Regions from separate parts of the Arthrobacter sp. AOP36-F1-5 genome, predicted to be linked through region 1. Evidence: predicted binding sites of a transcription regulator. Region 1 holds the regulator's gene; each other region holds the start of a gene.
What was found. The regulator LexA, encoded in region 1, represses DNA repair genes until DNA is damaged. The targets are predictions, from matches to a motif close to TCGAACANNTGTTCGA.

Region 1 (3,206 bases):
CGACCTGTTTCAAGGCGGCATTGGCGGTGGCTTGGGTGACGGCCGAGAGGTGGTAAGGCAGACGGACCAGGCGCAGCGCATCGGCGATTTCCGGGGCCGCCGCGAGATAGCCCAGCCGGGCCCCGGCCAGCGCGAAGGCCTTGCTCATGGTCCGGGTGACGATCAGTCGTTCGCGGCCGGGCAGCAGTGTCAGCGCGGATCCGGTCCCGCTGAGTGCGAATTCGGCGTAGGCCTCATCGACGATGACGATCGCCTGGCTGGCACGCCCTGCCTCGTATACCGCTTCCACGACGTCCAGTCCCAGGGCGGTACCCGTCGGGTTGTTCGGCGAACAGAGGATCACGATATCCGGCGCCGCCTCCGTGACCTGGTCCGCTGCGGATCGCGCGCTGAGTCCGAAGTCACCGCTCCGCTCTCCGGCGAGGTAGGTGGTGTCGGTCCCGCTGGCCAGCAACGGGTACATCGAATACGTGGGCGGGAAGCTCATCACGGTGCGTCCCGGCCCTCCGAAGGCCTGGAGGATCTGCTGCAGGACCTCGTTGGATCCGTTGGCGGCCCACATGTTCGCCGCATCCAGCCCGTGTCCCAAATAGTCGGCGAGGCGTTCGCGGAGTTCGGTGAATTCACGATCCGGGTAACGGTTCAGGGACGCAGCGGCGGCACTGACCTCTTCGGAGATGGCCCGGCTTACTGCCTCGGGCAACGGATGGGTGTTCTCGTTGACGTTCAACAGGATGGGCACGTCCAGTTGCGGTGCGCCGTAGGGTTCGATGCCACGCAGGTTTTCACGCAGGGGCAATTTGGCCAGTCGTTCCAGCTGATCACTCACGACCCCATTCTATTGCCCGTGCCCCGCAGTCGGGAATCGGACCGGGTGACAGGGTCATAAAGCGGGCCTAATCGCCCGTGGGGACGAAGATCTCCTGGCCCGGGACGAGGACCGATCCGTTCAGGTCGTTCATTTCCGTGATTTCCGCCATGACGTCACGGCGGTCGCGCTGCGGGGCGAACTCCTCGGCCAGCGCCCAGACCGTGTCGCCCTCCATGACGGAGACGGTCGTGGCTTCCACCGCGGTCGTATCCGATGCGTCCGAGGCCATGACCGGGGCGGTGAAGATGCCAGCGAGGACGAGCAGGGCGGTGGCTGCCAGCATGACCGGCAGGCCAATGAGGATGAAGCGCCCCCGTCGCGTCAGCTCCAGCCGGCCCCGAGGGGTGGAGGCACGGGCCGGGGCGGTGGTCGGAACGGAGTCCGCCTTGAGGGACACCGGGGCTGCGAGTGCGATCTGCGCCATGGTCTGACCTTCCTGTTGTCCGCCGAAGCGGGTTCTCGTTGCGGGTGTCGAACCCGATCTTCGAACTCATATTCGAACTTCTATCTCATTTTTAGCATCTATGTACGAAGATTGTCGAGACACGTTCGAATAAATCTTTGAATGAAGTCCGTGACTGCCCTAGAGTGGAAGCCATCGGCTGGATGGATGAGAGTCCACCAGTTGCATCCGACACATTGCGCACAGCCCCGGTACGCCGGCGATTTACCAGGACGGGATGGATCATGAGCTCAGCGGAGAATCCGGCGCCGAAGAAGGCACCGAAGGGGTTGACTGTCCGGCAGAGGCGGATCCTGGAAACCATCCAGGAGGCCGTGACCGCCAAGGGGTATCCGCCGTCCATGCGCGAAATCGGCGATACGGTCGGGCTGGCGAGCTTGTCCAGCGTCACCCACCAGCTCGCCCAGCTGGAGAAGCTCGGCTACATCCGGAGGGATCCACGCCGCCCCCGGGCCATGGAGATCCTGCGCCCGCTGGCCCCCGAGGTCACCGGGACCCCGGAGGCCTCGCAGCCGGCTCCCGCCCCGCGGGAACCGGAGCAGCTTCGGCCCCGGCTGACCGTGGTGGACTCGGATGATTCCGACGAGGTGGCCCGGGTTCCGCTGGTGGGCCGCATCGCCGCCGGTGGACCAATCCTGGCGGACCAGGCGGTCGAGGATGTCATGTCATTGCCACGCCAACTCGTCGGGCACGGTGAACTGTTCATGCTCAAGGTCAGCGGGGATTCGATGGTCGAGGCAGCCATCTGTGACGGGGACTGGGTCGTCGTCCGCCGTCAGCAACATGCGGAGAACGGCGATGTCGTCGCGGCGCTGCTCGATGACGAGGCCACGGTGAAGACCTTCAGGCAGCGCGACGGCCACACGTGGCTGCTGCCACAGAACCGCCAGTACGAGCCGATCCTGGGCGATCATGCCACCGTCATGGGCAAGGTCGTTTCGGTGATGCGTTCGATCTAGGCCGCGGTGTACTTCCAGGAGGGCCCGTCCGCGGACGGGCCCTCCTTTCATGTCTAGTCCTCGCTCGCCGCCAGACGCCTCAGCGACCCCAGCACGACGTCCTTGTCCGTGGTCGACCACATCGGGGGCAGCGACGCACGCAGGTAGTTTCCATAGCGTTCGGTGGCCAGCCGTGAATCCAAGACGGCCACCACGCCACGGTCCCCCGTGGAACGGATCAACCGGCCTGCCCCCTGGGCCAGACGGACTGCTGCATGGGAGGCGGAGACGGCCATGAAACCGTTGCCCCCATGTCGGGCAACGTCGCGGCTGCGTGCCGTGGACAGCGGGTCGTCGGGGCGTGGGAAAGGGATCCTGTCGATGACCACCACCCGGCATGACTGACCCGGCACGTCGACTCCCTGCCAGAGGGTCATGGTCCCGAACAGGCAGGTATCGCGTTCATCGGCGAACTGCCGGACCAACGTGGACATGCTCGACTCGCCCTGGCAGAGAATCTCCGGGTCCACCCGTGGCCGCAGCGCTTCGGCGGCCTCCTCGGCGGCCCGCCGGGAGGAGAACAATGCCAGTACTCCCCCGCCGGAGGCCCCGATCAGGTCGGCGAGCTCATCCAGGGCCTCGGTCGATACGTTTCGCGATGGTTTGGGCAGATGCCGCGCAACATAGAGCATCCCCTGCCGGGCATAGTCAAAGGGGCTACCGACATCGATGCCCGTCCACGCGGGAGCCCCCTCGCCGAGCAGCCCCAACGATCCGGCCACCGGTTCGAAGGCAGCACCTATGGCCAGGGTCGCGGAGGTCAGGACGACCGTGCGGCCGTCGAAGAGGCCCTCACGTAATTTGCCGGCCACCGACAGTGGAGCGACATTGATCGTCGCGGGGGCCGAGTCATCCGGGGCGCTGTAACCGGCCC
Region 2 (3,206 bases), 850 kb from region 1:
CGCTCAGAGACGTCCTCATGCAGGGAGGCAAACCGGGAGGGGTCGCCATCGGTGTTCCCCAAGCCTCCGGGGAAGAGGCTGTCACCGCTGAAGATATGCGTCGGGCCCGAGGGGTCCTCATACACGTAGGCGATGGAGCCGGGGGTGTGTCCACGCAGGTGCACGGCCCGCAGATCGAAGCCGTCGAAGTTCCCGATATCGTCCTGGCCCAGGACCACAGCGGGTTCGACTCCCGTGGCCGCCCGGATCCCTTCCACGTCGTCGGCCCCGCAGGCCGTCCGCACGCCGGTCTCATCGGCCAGCTCGCGCAGCGCCCGGACGTGGTCCCAATGCTGGTGGGTGGTGGCGATCAGCTCAAGGTGCGGGGTCACCGCCGCGTCCTCGGCGGCCTCACTGATCAGACCGCGCAGTGCCGGTGCGTCGGCGGCGGCATCGATCAGCACCTGCGCGCCGGTCTGCTTATGGGTGATGAGGTAGGCGTTGTTGTCCATCGACGAAACGGACACGCGGCGGATGGTGACCTCCGCCAGGTCATGCAACAGCGAATTCTCTGGGCTCATGCCGCCAGCCTAGGCGCTCGCCGGAGCGGGGGAAAAGCGCCGGCGGGTACTGTGGGGGGCACCCGAAGCCACGGCCAGCGATGACCGGCCCGGATCCCCGAGGAGACCCAGTGAACGACGACGTCTTGGATTTTGTCGCCATCAGCAAGGACGTGCCTGAGAACCCGTATGACCAGATCCGCCAACAGATCCTGGAGGCCATCGGTTCGGGGAAGCTGGTTCCGGGAACCCGGCTGACTTCGGTCCGGGCGCTCGCCGGACGACTGGGGGTCGCCGTGAACACGGTGGCCCGGTCCTACCGGGAACTCGAACAGGCAGGAGCAGTCCAGACCCGAGGGCGTCACGGGACCGTCGTCCTGGCCACGGGCTCCGAGGGCGACCGCAGACTCGCGTCCGCGGCCCAGGAACTGGCCTCGCAGGCCAGGACCTGGGGCGTGGGGGAGGACCGCGCCGTTGAATTTCTGCGGGCCGCCTTCCGCGTGCAGTGAACACCGGCGGTCCAAACCCGCTGAAACCCGCAAAAACATGAGTCTTCGAACGTGTGTTCGAGGCCGAATTCGACTACTCTGGACCCGTGGCTATTTCCTCCAGCGAATTGCAATCCGTTCCCAGCGTTTCCATGGAATCCATCGAGCGTGCCCACGACCGGTCGCGACTTCTCGTGAAGGGCGCCCGGGAGCACAACCTGCGCAATGTGGATCTGGATCTCCCGCGGGACGCGATGATCGTCTTCACGGGCTTGTCCGGATCGGGCAAGTCCTCCCTGGCTTTCGACACGATCTTCGCCGAGGGCCAGCGCCGCTATGTCGAATCGCTCTCCGCCTATGCCCGCCAGTTCCTCGGCCAGGTCGACAAGCCGGACGTGGACTTCATCGAAGGACTGTCCCCGGCGGTCTCGATCGATCAGAAGTCGACGTCGAAGAACCCGCGTTCCACGGTCGGGACGATCACCGAGATCTACGACTACATGCGCCTGTTGTGGGCCCGTGTCGGCCACCCGCACTGCCCGGTGTGCCATGAACCGGTCACCCGGCAGACCCCGCAGGCGATCGTGGACCAGCTGCTCGAGCTCGAGGAGGGGATGCGTTTCCAGATCCTCGCTCCGGTGGTCCGCTCACGCAAGGGCGAGTTCGTCGACCTTTTCAAGGAGCTGGCTGCCAAGGGCTATGCCCGTGCCCGGGTCGACGGGGACACCATCCAACTCAGCGACCCCCCGAAGCTGGGCAAGCAGTACAAACACACCATCGAGGTCGTCATCGACCGGTTGGTCGCCAAGGACGGCATCCGGCAACGGCTGACGGATTCGATCGAGACGGCCCTGGGCCTGGCCGACGGCCGCGTGCTCGCTGACTTCGTCGACCTGCCCGCCCAGGACGACGCGCGGGTCCGGGCCTTCTCGGAACATCTGGCCTGCCCCAACGAACACCCGTTGGCGATCGACGAGGTCGAGCCGCGCTCGTTCTCCTTCAACAACCCCTTCGGTGCCTGCCCCGCGTGCACCGGCATCGGGACCCGGTTGGAGGTCGACGAGGAACTCGTCGTGCCCGATCCGGGCAAGACATTGGCCGAAGGGGCCATCGCGCCCTGGTCGCTGGGCGTGGCCACCACCCAATACTGGAACCGGCTGCTGCAGGGCCTGGGCGACGACCTGAAATTCGATCTGGATACCCCCTGGCGCAAGTTCACCGACGTCCAGCGCGATGCGATCCTCAACGGCAAGGACCATAAGGTCGTGGTCCAGTACCGCAACCGTTTCGGACGGGAGCGCAAATACAGCACCGGGTTCGAAGGTGTCATCCAGTACATCCACCGCAAACACCTGGAAACCGAATCCGATCACGCCCGGGACCGGTACGAGGAATACATGCGGCAGATTCCCTGCCCCGTGTGCAACGGCGCCCGGCTGAACCCCGCCTCCCTGTCGGTGCTGATCAACGGCAAGTCCATTGCCGAAGTCTCCGCCATGCCGATGCGCGAATGCGCCGACTTCCTCAATGCCCTGGTCCTGTCGGGACGCGAAAAGCAGATCGCCCACCAGGTGCTCATCGAGATCCAGGCCCGGCTGCGCTTCCTGCTCGACGTCGGACTCGAGTACCTGAACCTCGAACGAGCCGCCGGAACGCTCTCCGGTGGGGAGGCCCAGCGCATCCGCCTGGCCACCCAGATCGGTTCGGGGCTGGTCGGCGTGCTCTACGTCCTGGACGAACCCTCCATCGGCCTGCATCAGCGCGATAACCGACGCCTGATCGAGACCCTGAACCGCCTGCGCGACCTCGGGAACACGCTCATCATCGTCGAGCATGACGAGGACACCATCCATCAGGCCGACTGGATCGTCGATGTCGGCCCGGGGGCCGGCGAACACGGGGGCACCGTCGTGCACTCGGGGTCGTTGGAAGGGCTGATGGCCAATACCGATTCGATGACGGGCGACTACCTCGCGGGCCGCCGCAGGATCGAATTGCCGGCCAAGCGCCGCAAGGTCGATCGCAAACGCCAGGTCACCGTCGTCGGCGCCCGGGAGAACAACCTGCAGGACGTCACGGTGAAGTTCCCGCTCGGGGTGCTGACCGGCATCACCGGGGTCAGCGGCTCCGGGAAGTCCACGCTGGTCAACGACATCCTCTATAAGGTGATGGCCAATAA
Region 3 (3,206 bases), 600 kb from region 1:
CATCATGAAGATCAGGAAGGCGAAGGCCAGGATGAGGATCAGGGTCATCGGGTCGAAGCCCGACGGCTGGTCCGCCTGGGCAATTACGGTGGAGGTCAAGAGTTACTACCTGTTTCTGTTCCGGGGACTTCCGGAGGGCGTTTTCGACAACGCCCACGGAGGGCAAGTCACTATTGTATAGGTCCAGTCTGGACGTTGGGTGACCGCGGAGCCGATTCCCGCCCTCCGGCTCAGCTGCCGGCGGGGTTCCCGGAGGGGTCCTGGCGACCGAATTGACCGGCCGCGCCATCGTAGTGGACCGCATGGGCGGGCATGGCCAATCCGAGATGTTCCCAGGCGGCGGGCATGGCGATCCGCCCGCGTGGCGTCCGCCCGAGCAGGCCCTCACGGACCAGATACGGTTCGGCGACGGTTTCCACCGTCTCGGTCTCCTGTCCGACGGCGATGGCCAGGGTCGACAGGCCCACCGGTCCTCCGGCGAATTTGGTGCACAGGGCCTCGAGGACGTTGCGGTCCATCCGGTCCAGGCCCTTGGAGTCGACCTCATACATGTCCAGGGCCGCGGAGGCGGCCCGGGCATCGATCTGTTCGATCCCGTGGACCAGGGCCCAGTCCCGGACCCGGCGGAGCAGACGGTTGGAGATCCTGGGGGTACCGCGCGAACGCAGGGCGATCTCGGCGAAGGCCGCGGAGTTCACCGACATGTCCATGAGCATGGCCGAACGGCGCAGGACCAGCTCGAGTTCCTCGGTGGCATAGAACTCCAGGTGCCCGGTGAAGCCGAACCGGTCACGCAGCGGCCCGGGCAACAGACCGGCACGGGTCGTGGCCCCGACCAGGGTGAACGGCGGGATCTCCAGGGGGATGGCCGTGGCTCCGGCCCCCTTGCCCACGACGATGTCGACGCGGAAGTCCTCCATGGCCATGTAGAGCATCTCCTCGGCGGGACGGCTCATGCGATGGATCTCGTCCAGGAACAGGACTTCGCCTTCGGTCAGCGAGGAAAGAATGGCGGCCAGATCCCCGGCATGCTGGATCGCGGGGCCGGAACTGATGCGCAGCGGGGCGTTCATTTCGGCCGCGATGATCATCGCCAGGGTCGTCTTGCCCAGCCCCGGAGGGCCCGACAGCAGGACATGGTCCGCGGAGCGTTCGCGGATCCGTGAGGCTTCCAGGACCAGCGAGAGCTGCTGGCGGACCCGGGGTTGACCGACGAAGTCATGCAGGTTCTTCGGGCGCAGTGCCGACTCGAGCGCCCGCTCCTCCGGCTCCGAGGAGGAGGCGGTGATCTGCTGGTTCTCGGTCATGGTTCCAGCCTATCGTCCGCCGGCCGAGGCGCCACGGCCCAGGTCGCGCAGAACTGATTTGAGGATGTTGCCCACCTGGGCGGTGGCCACGAGTTCGGGCTCGGCCTTGGCGGTGGCCGCCACAGCCTTTTCGGCGTCCTTATCGGACCACCCCAATCCGGTCAGGGCCTCGAGCACCTGTTCCTTCCACGCCGGTACGGTGGCGGCCTGGGCCGTGGTGGTGGCCTCCCCGGTGGGGGCGAGCTTGCCGGCCAGTTCCAGCACGATCCGCTGGGCGCCCTTGGGGCCGATGCCCGGAACCCGGGAGAAGGCCTTCGTGTCCCCCTCGGCGGAGGCCACCCTGACGTCTTCGGGGGTATGGACCGCCAGGACGGCCAGGGCGAGCCGCGGACCGATCCCTGCCACGGAGAGCAGCACCTCGAACACCTCCCGCTCCCCCGGCTCGGCGAAACCGAAGAGCGTCATGGAGTCCTCGCGGACCACCATCGAGGTATGCACCACGGCCTCGCGGCCCACATGCAGACCCGAGAGGGTCTGCGGGGTTGCCTGGACGAGCATCCCGAATCCGGAGACCTCGATGACGGCACTGTTCAGGGCCACATGGCTCACCACACCGTTGAGCGAACTGATCATGAAAAGCCTTCCTCCGGCGTCGTCCTGTGATCGGTGACCGCTGGGCGGCATCCGAACATATCTACGAATACCTTACCCGTCGGGCCGCGGATCCGGGCCCACCGACTCGGTCAGCGTGGCTTGCGGGCCGCTGCTTCGGCGGCGGCCCAGGCGCGTTGCGCGGGGGTCAACCCGCTGGAGCCGGCGGTGACCCCGCTGGAGGCCTGCGAACCGGGGGCCGCCCCGCGCCAGCCATGGGTGATGGCCAGGGCGGCGGCATCGGCGGCATCGGCCGGGCGGGGTGGTTCGTCCAGGCGGAGGATCTTGGCCACCATCTTGCCTACGGCGGCCTTGCTCGCCTGACCGCTTCCGGTCACGGCCGCCTTCACCTCGGTCGGGGTATGCAAAGCCACCGGGATGCCCCGCCGGGCCGCGGCGACGATCACGATCCCCGAGGCCTGCGCGGTGCCCATGACCGTACTGACATTGAGTTGGCTGAAGACCCGTTCCACGGCCAGCACGTCGGGGCGATGCCGGTCCAACCAGGCATCGATGCCTTCGGCGATGGCCAGCAGTCGCTGGTCCAACGAGGTGTCCGGCGTCGTCCCGACTACCTTCACGTCGACCAGGGACGCCCGCCGGTTGGGTTCGACGTCGACCACGGCCAGACCGCAGCGGGTCAGCCCCGGGTCGACCCCGACCACACGCAACGCCATGGGGTGCTAGTCGTCCGCTTCGAGCTCGGCCATGACCTCATCGGTGAGATCGGCATTCGAATACACGTTCTGCACGTCGTCGAGTTCCTCCAGGGCATCGGCCAGCTTGAGGAACTTGCGCGCGGCGTCGGCATCGATCTGGACCTGCATGGAGGGAACGAACTCGGCTTCATCGGATTCGTATTCGATGCCTGCCTCCTCCAGCGCCTTGACCACTTCCTGCAGGTCGGTGGGCTCGCAATGCACCTCGAAGCCGTCGCGGGATTCCTTGACTTCTTCGGCCCCGGCGTCGAGCACGGCCATGAGCAGATCGTCCTCGGTCAGGTCGTTCTTCGGCACCGAGACCACGCCCTTGCGGGTGAACATGTAGGCCACCGAGCCCGGGTCCGCGACGGTCCCGCCGCTGCGGTTGATGGCCAGGCGCACCTCGGAAGCGGCCCGGTTCTTGTTATCGGTCAGGCATTCGATGAGCAGTGCCGAACCCTGCGGCCCGCGGGCTTCGTAGATGATCTCGGCGTAGTCGATGACCTCACCGGTCAGCCCGGCACCGCGCTTGACGGCCCGGTCGATG
Region 4 (3,206 bases), 580 kb from region 1:
TCATGGAACGTCGCCCCGACCACCGATGTGCCGATCGTCTTGGAGCGACTCCTGGACGATGAAGTCGTCCGGCAGGTGCATGTGGCTAAATGGGGTCTGGTCCCCAGCTGGGCCAAGGACCCCTCGGTGGGGGTCAGGGCCTTCAACGCCCGCAGCGAAACGGTCCTGGAGAAACCCACCTTCCGCGCCGCCATCAAGGCCCGCCGCTGTGCCGTCCCCGTCGAGGGATACTACGAGTGGAAGAAGTCCGGGACGGGCAAGACCGCTTCCAAGCGTCCGTATTTCGTGCACCGGGAAGACGACTCGCTGATCTTCTTCGCCGGCATCTACGAATGGTGGAAGGATCCCACGAAGGCGGAGGACGATCCGGAACGTTGGCTGCTCAGCTGCAGCATCCTCACGATGGCCTCACCCGAGGAAACGGGCGAATCCGAAGTACTCGACGAGCTGCACGGCCTGCACGACCGGCTGCCCATTCCCCTGGACCGGGCGGCGATGTCCGAATGGTTGAACCCCGGCGACCGGGAAGCCGGCCCACTGGTCGAACAGGTCAGGGACGAAGCCCATGAGGTCGCCGGTGGCTGGTCCCTCCGTGAAGTCGGCTCCGCCGTGGGCAACGTGCGGAACAACGGCCCCGAACTCATCGAGCCGGTCGAGGATCTTTTCGCGGAGTAATCCGGGGTGGGAACGGACCAACCATCAGTGGCCGATTGCTCAAAAGCGGGGTCCCCTATGATGTTCACCATGACTTTGGCGTGGAACGAAACACCCCCGATCCTGAGGGGCTCGACGGACGGCGGGGAAGGGATCATCTTGCGTCCCTGGAGCCGCGGGGATACGGAATCGATTCACCGGGCGTGCCAGGACCCCGAAATCATCCGCTGGACGACCGTGCCGCATCCATACACGCAGGAGCACGCGGCCTCATTTGCGGATCACTCCGCAATGACCTGGAACGAACGGACCGGAGCACCTTTTGCCGTGGTCGATGAAACGACGGATGCCGTACTCGCCTCTTGTGGACTGGTTGATGTCGATCCGGCCAACTCCACGGTGGAAGTGGGGTATTGGGTGGCCCCATGGGCGCGCGGTCGCGGGGTGGCCACTGCCGCAGCCAGGGCAGTGACCCGGTGGGCAATAGAAGAGCTGGGCGCCCAACGGGTGAGCCTCGAGGCCGCATCGGCAAACATCGGCTCCCAAAAGGTGGCACTCAATGCCGGGTTCACCCGCGAAGGGCTCCAACGCTCCAAAACGGCACGATCCGGCGAACGCCATGACATGGTGCTGTTCTCGCTCCTGCCTGGAGAAGGAAGGCCCTGACGCGGCTGCCTGCCTGGTGAACAGCAGGTTCCTCCCGAATCATCTGGACGACGTTGCTGTGCCCTTTTTCGGGGGCCTGTTGCCTGCTGCGCGCACTAGCTTCGGCATGCAGGAGGTTCCCCGGACCGGTTCGAGACGGCCCTGCGAGTGGGCTTGAACCTCGGGGGCAGCAGCCTTCGATCAGCACCACCAACGGATACCTCCACCCACGAGACCCAAAGTGTCGTACATACTTTCTAGTCTGATCTTGCTTAGTACAAAGTTTCGAATAGAATGGAGTGGTCGTCGTGCACAGGCAGTTTCGCGGCCCCTCCCATCGTGTAGGGCTCCGGGACCAATGCCGTCGTCCGGGGCGATTTGGAGGTATCAGATGGGGCTTTTCACCCAGTCAGTCGACGTGGAATGCAGTACCGCGGGGCTACCCTTGCGGATGCGGTGGCAGGGGCGGGAATACCGTGTTGCCGCCGACCCCGTGCGCTGGTTTGAACGCCGTCGCTGGTGGGCCGAAGAGGTCCGCGCCGAACGCGGTCGCGGCCCGGGACTCGTGGACCACGAGATCTGGCGGCTCCAGGTCAGACTCGCCGGCAAGGGGCCGCTACTGACCTTCGAGGTCTCCCGTGACGTGGAGAGCGGGCGCTGGCGGCTCATCCGGATCCACGATGCCCTGCTGGAGAGCGCATGACTTTTACCCATCTGAACGTGGCTTCTGCGTTCAGTGCCCATTACGGGGTCTCCTGGCCGCAGGACCTGGCCCTGAGGGCTGCCTCCGAGGGGGCCGACGCGCTGGCCACCACCGAACGCGATGGCCTGTATGGGGCCGTCAAACACCTCAAGGCCTGTCGGGACACCGGGCTGGATCCGATCCTCGGGGTGAACCTTGCCGTGCTGGGCCCCGCGGCCGATGACCCCCGTCCTCCTCCGGGGCATGCCGCCCGGGGGCGTCCGGGGCCCCAGGTGCAGGGGCGGATCGTCGTGCTGGCCAAAGGACACTGCGACGGGGCCGGGTACCGTGCCCTCTGCCGACTGGTCTCCCTGGCCCATGAGGGAACCTCGGCGCACCGGGGCGTCAGCGGACGCAAACCGGTCGGGGTGACCCACGCGGAGCTGGCCGCCTGCGCCACCGACCCGGAGGCCGGCACGGTGCTGAAGGTCCTGCTGGGACCGGATTCCGACGTCGGACAGGCGGCCCTGCGTCGTGAACTCCCGCGCGCCAGGACCGCGCTGGCCGGATGGCTGCAGGCGGTGGGCCGGGACGTGGTGTGCCTGGAGCTGGTCACCCATATGAACACCCCCGGTGAGCGGCTCAGCACGGCGCATTCCATCCGGATGCTGCGTACGGCCCAGGCCCTGCACGTCCCCGCCCTGCTCACCAACGCCGTGCGCTACGCGGTCCCCGACGGGGCCGCCACTGCCGACGTCCTGGACTCCGCCCGCGCCCTGAGCTCGCTGGAAACCCTCAGGGACCTGCAACCAAACGGTCAGGGGTGGCTCAAAAGCCCCGGGAGGATGCACGCCTTGGCCCGGGAAATCGCCCGGGAGGCGGGGGAGGGGAAAGTCGCCGGGGAACTGCTGGGCAACACCGCGGCGATGGCCGACTGGGCACGGATGGACCCGGTGGACGACGCCGGCTGGGGAATCCCCGTGGTCCCCGAAGCCAGCGTGATCGGCATCAGCGGCCACCCCGACGCGGAGCTGGCGGCACGCTGCGAAGCAGGCATCACCCGCCTGATTCCGCAGGACGCCGCTTCCCGTACGCTGCGCGATCGACTCGCCATGGAACTGGAAACCATCTCGGACCTGGGGTTCAGCACCTACTTCCTCACCGTGGCCGAGGTCAGCTCGATGATCACCACCCTGGGCGTGCGCAATGCCGCCCGGGGGTCCGG

Region 2: the regulator LexA is predicted to act here: its motif matches at 1,094-1,109, upstream of uvrA (excinuclease ABC subunit UvrA).
Region 3: the regulator LexA is predicted to act here: its motif matches at 1,992-2,007, upstream of ruvA (Holliday junction branch migration protein RuvA).
Region 4: the regulator LexA is predicted to act here: its motif matches at 1,544-1,559, upstream of AC3ZI9_RS07970 (DUF6504 family protein).

What each region holds. Positions count from the first base shown of each region.
Region 1 is NZ_CM176892.1:2,329,481-2,332,686, forward strand. Features, by position in the region: gene AC3ZI9_RS10670 (histidinol-phosphate transaminase) at 1-829, opposite strand, end outside; gene AC3ZI9_RS10675 (LysM peptidoglycan-binding domain-containing protein) at 897-1,295, opposite strand; gene lexA (transcriptional repressor LexA) at 1,559-2,293, shown strand; gene AC3ZI9_RS10685 (ATP-dependent DNA helicase) at 2,347-3,206, opposite strand, start outside.
Region 2 is NZ_CM176892.1:1,480,834-1,484,039, forward strand. Features, by position in the region: gene AC3ZI9_RS06825 (MBL fold metallo-hydrolase) at 1-560, opposite strand, end outside; gene AC3ZI9_RS06830 (GntR family transcriptional regulator) at 671-1,048, shown strand; gene uvrA (excinuclease ABC subunit UvrA) at 1,180-3,206, shown strand, end outside.
Region 3 is NZ_CM176892.1:1,733,492-1,736,697, forward strand. Features, by position in the region: gene yajC (preprotein translocase subunit YajC) at 1-99, opposite strand, end outside; gene ruvB (Holliday junction branch migration DNA helicase RuvB) at 231-1,307, opposite strand; gene ruvA (Holliday junction branch migration protein RuvA) at 1,317-1,940, opposite strand; gene ruvC (crossover junction endodeoxyribonuclease RuvC) at 2,051-2,635, opposite strand; gene AC3ZI9_RS07905 (YebC/PmpR family DNA-binding transcriptional regulator) at 2,642-3,206, opposite strand, start outside.
Region 4 is NZ_CM176892.1:1,751,033-1,754,238, reverse strand. Features, by position in the region: gene AC3ZI9_RS07980 (SOS response-associated peptidase) at 1-675, shown strand, start outside; gene AC3ZI9_RS07975 (GNAT family N-acetyltransferase) at 733-1,320, shown strand; gene AC3ZI9_RS07970 (DUF6504 family protein) at 1,691-2,002, shown strand; gene AC3ZI9_RS07965 (DNA polymerase III subunit alpha) at 1,999-3,206, shown strand, end outside.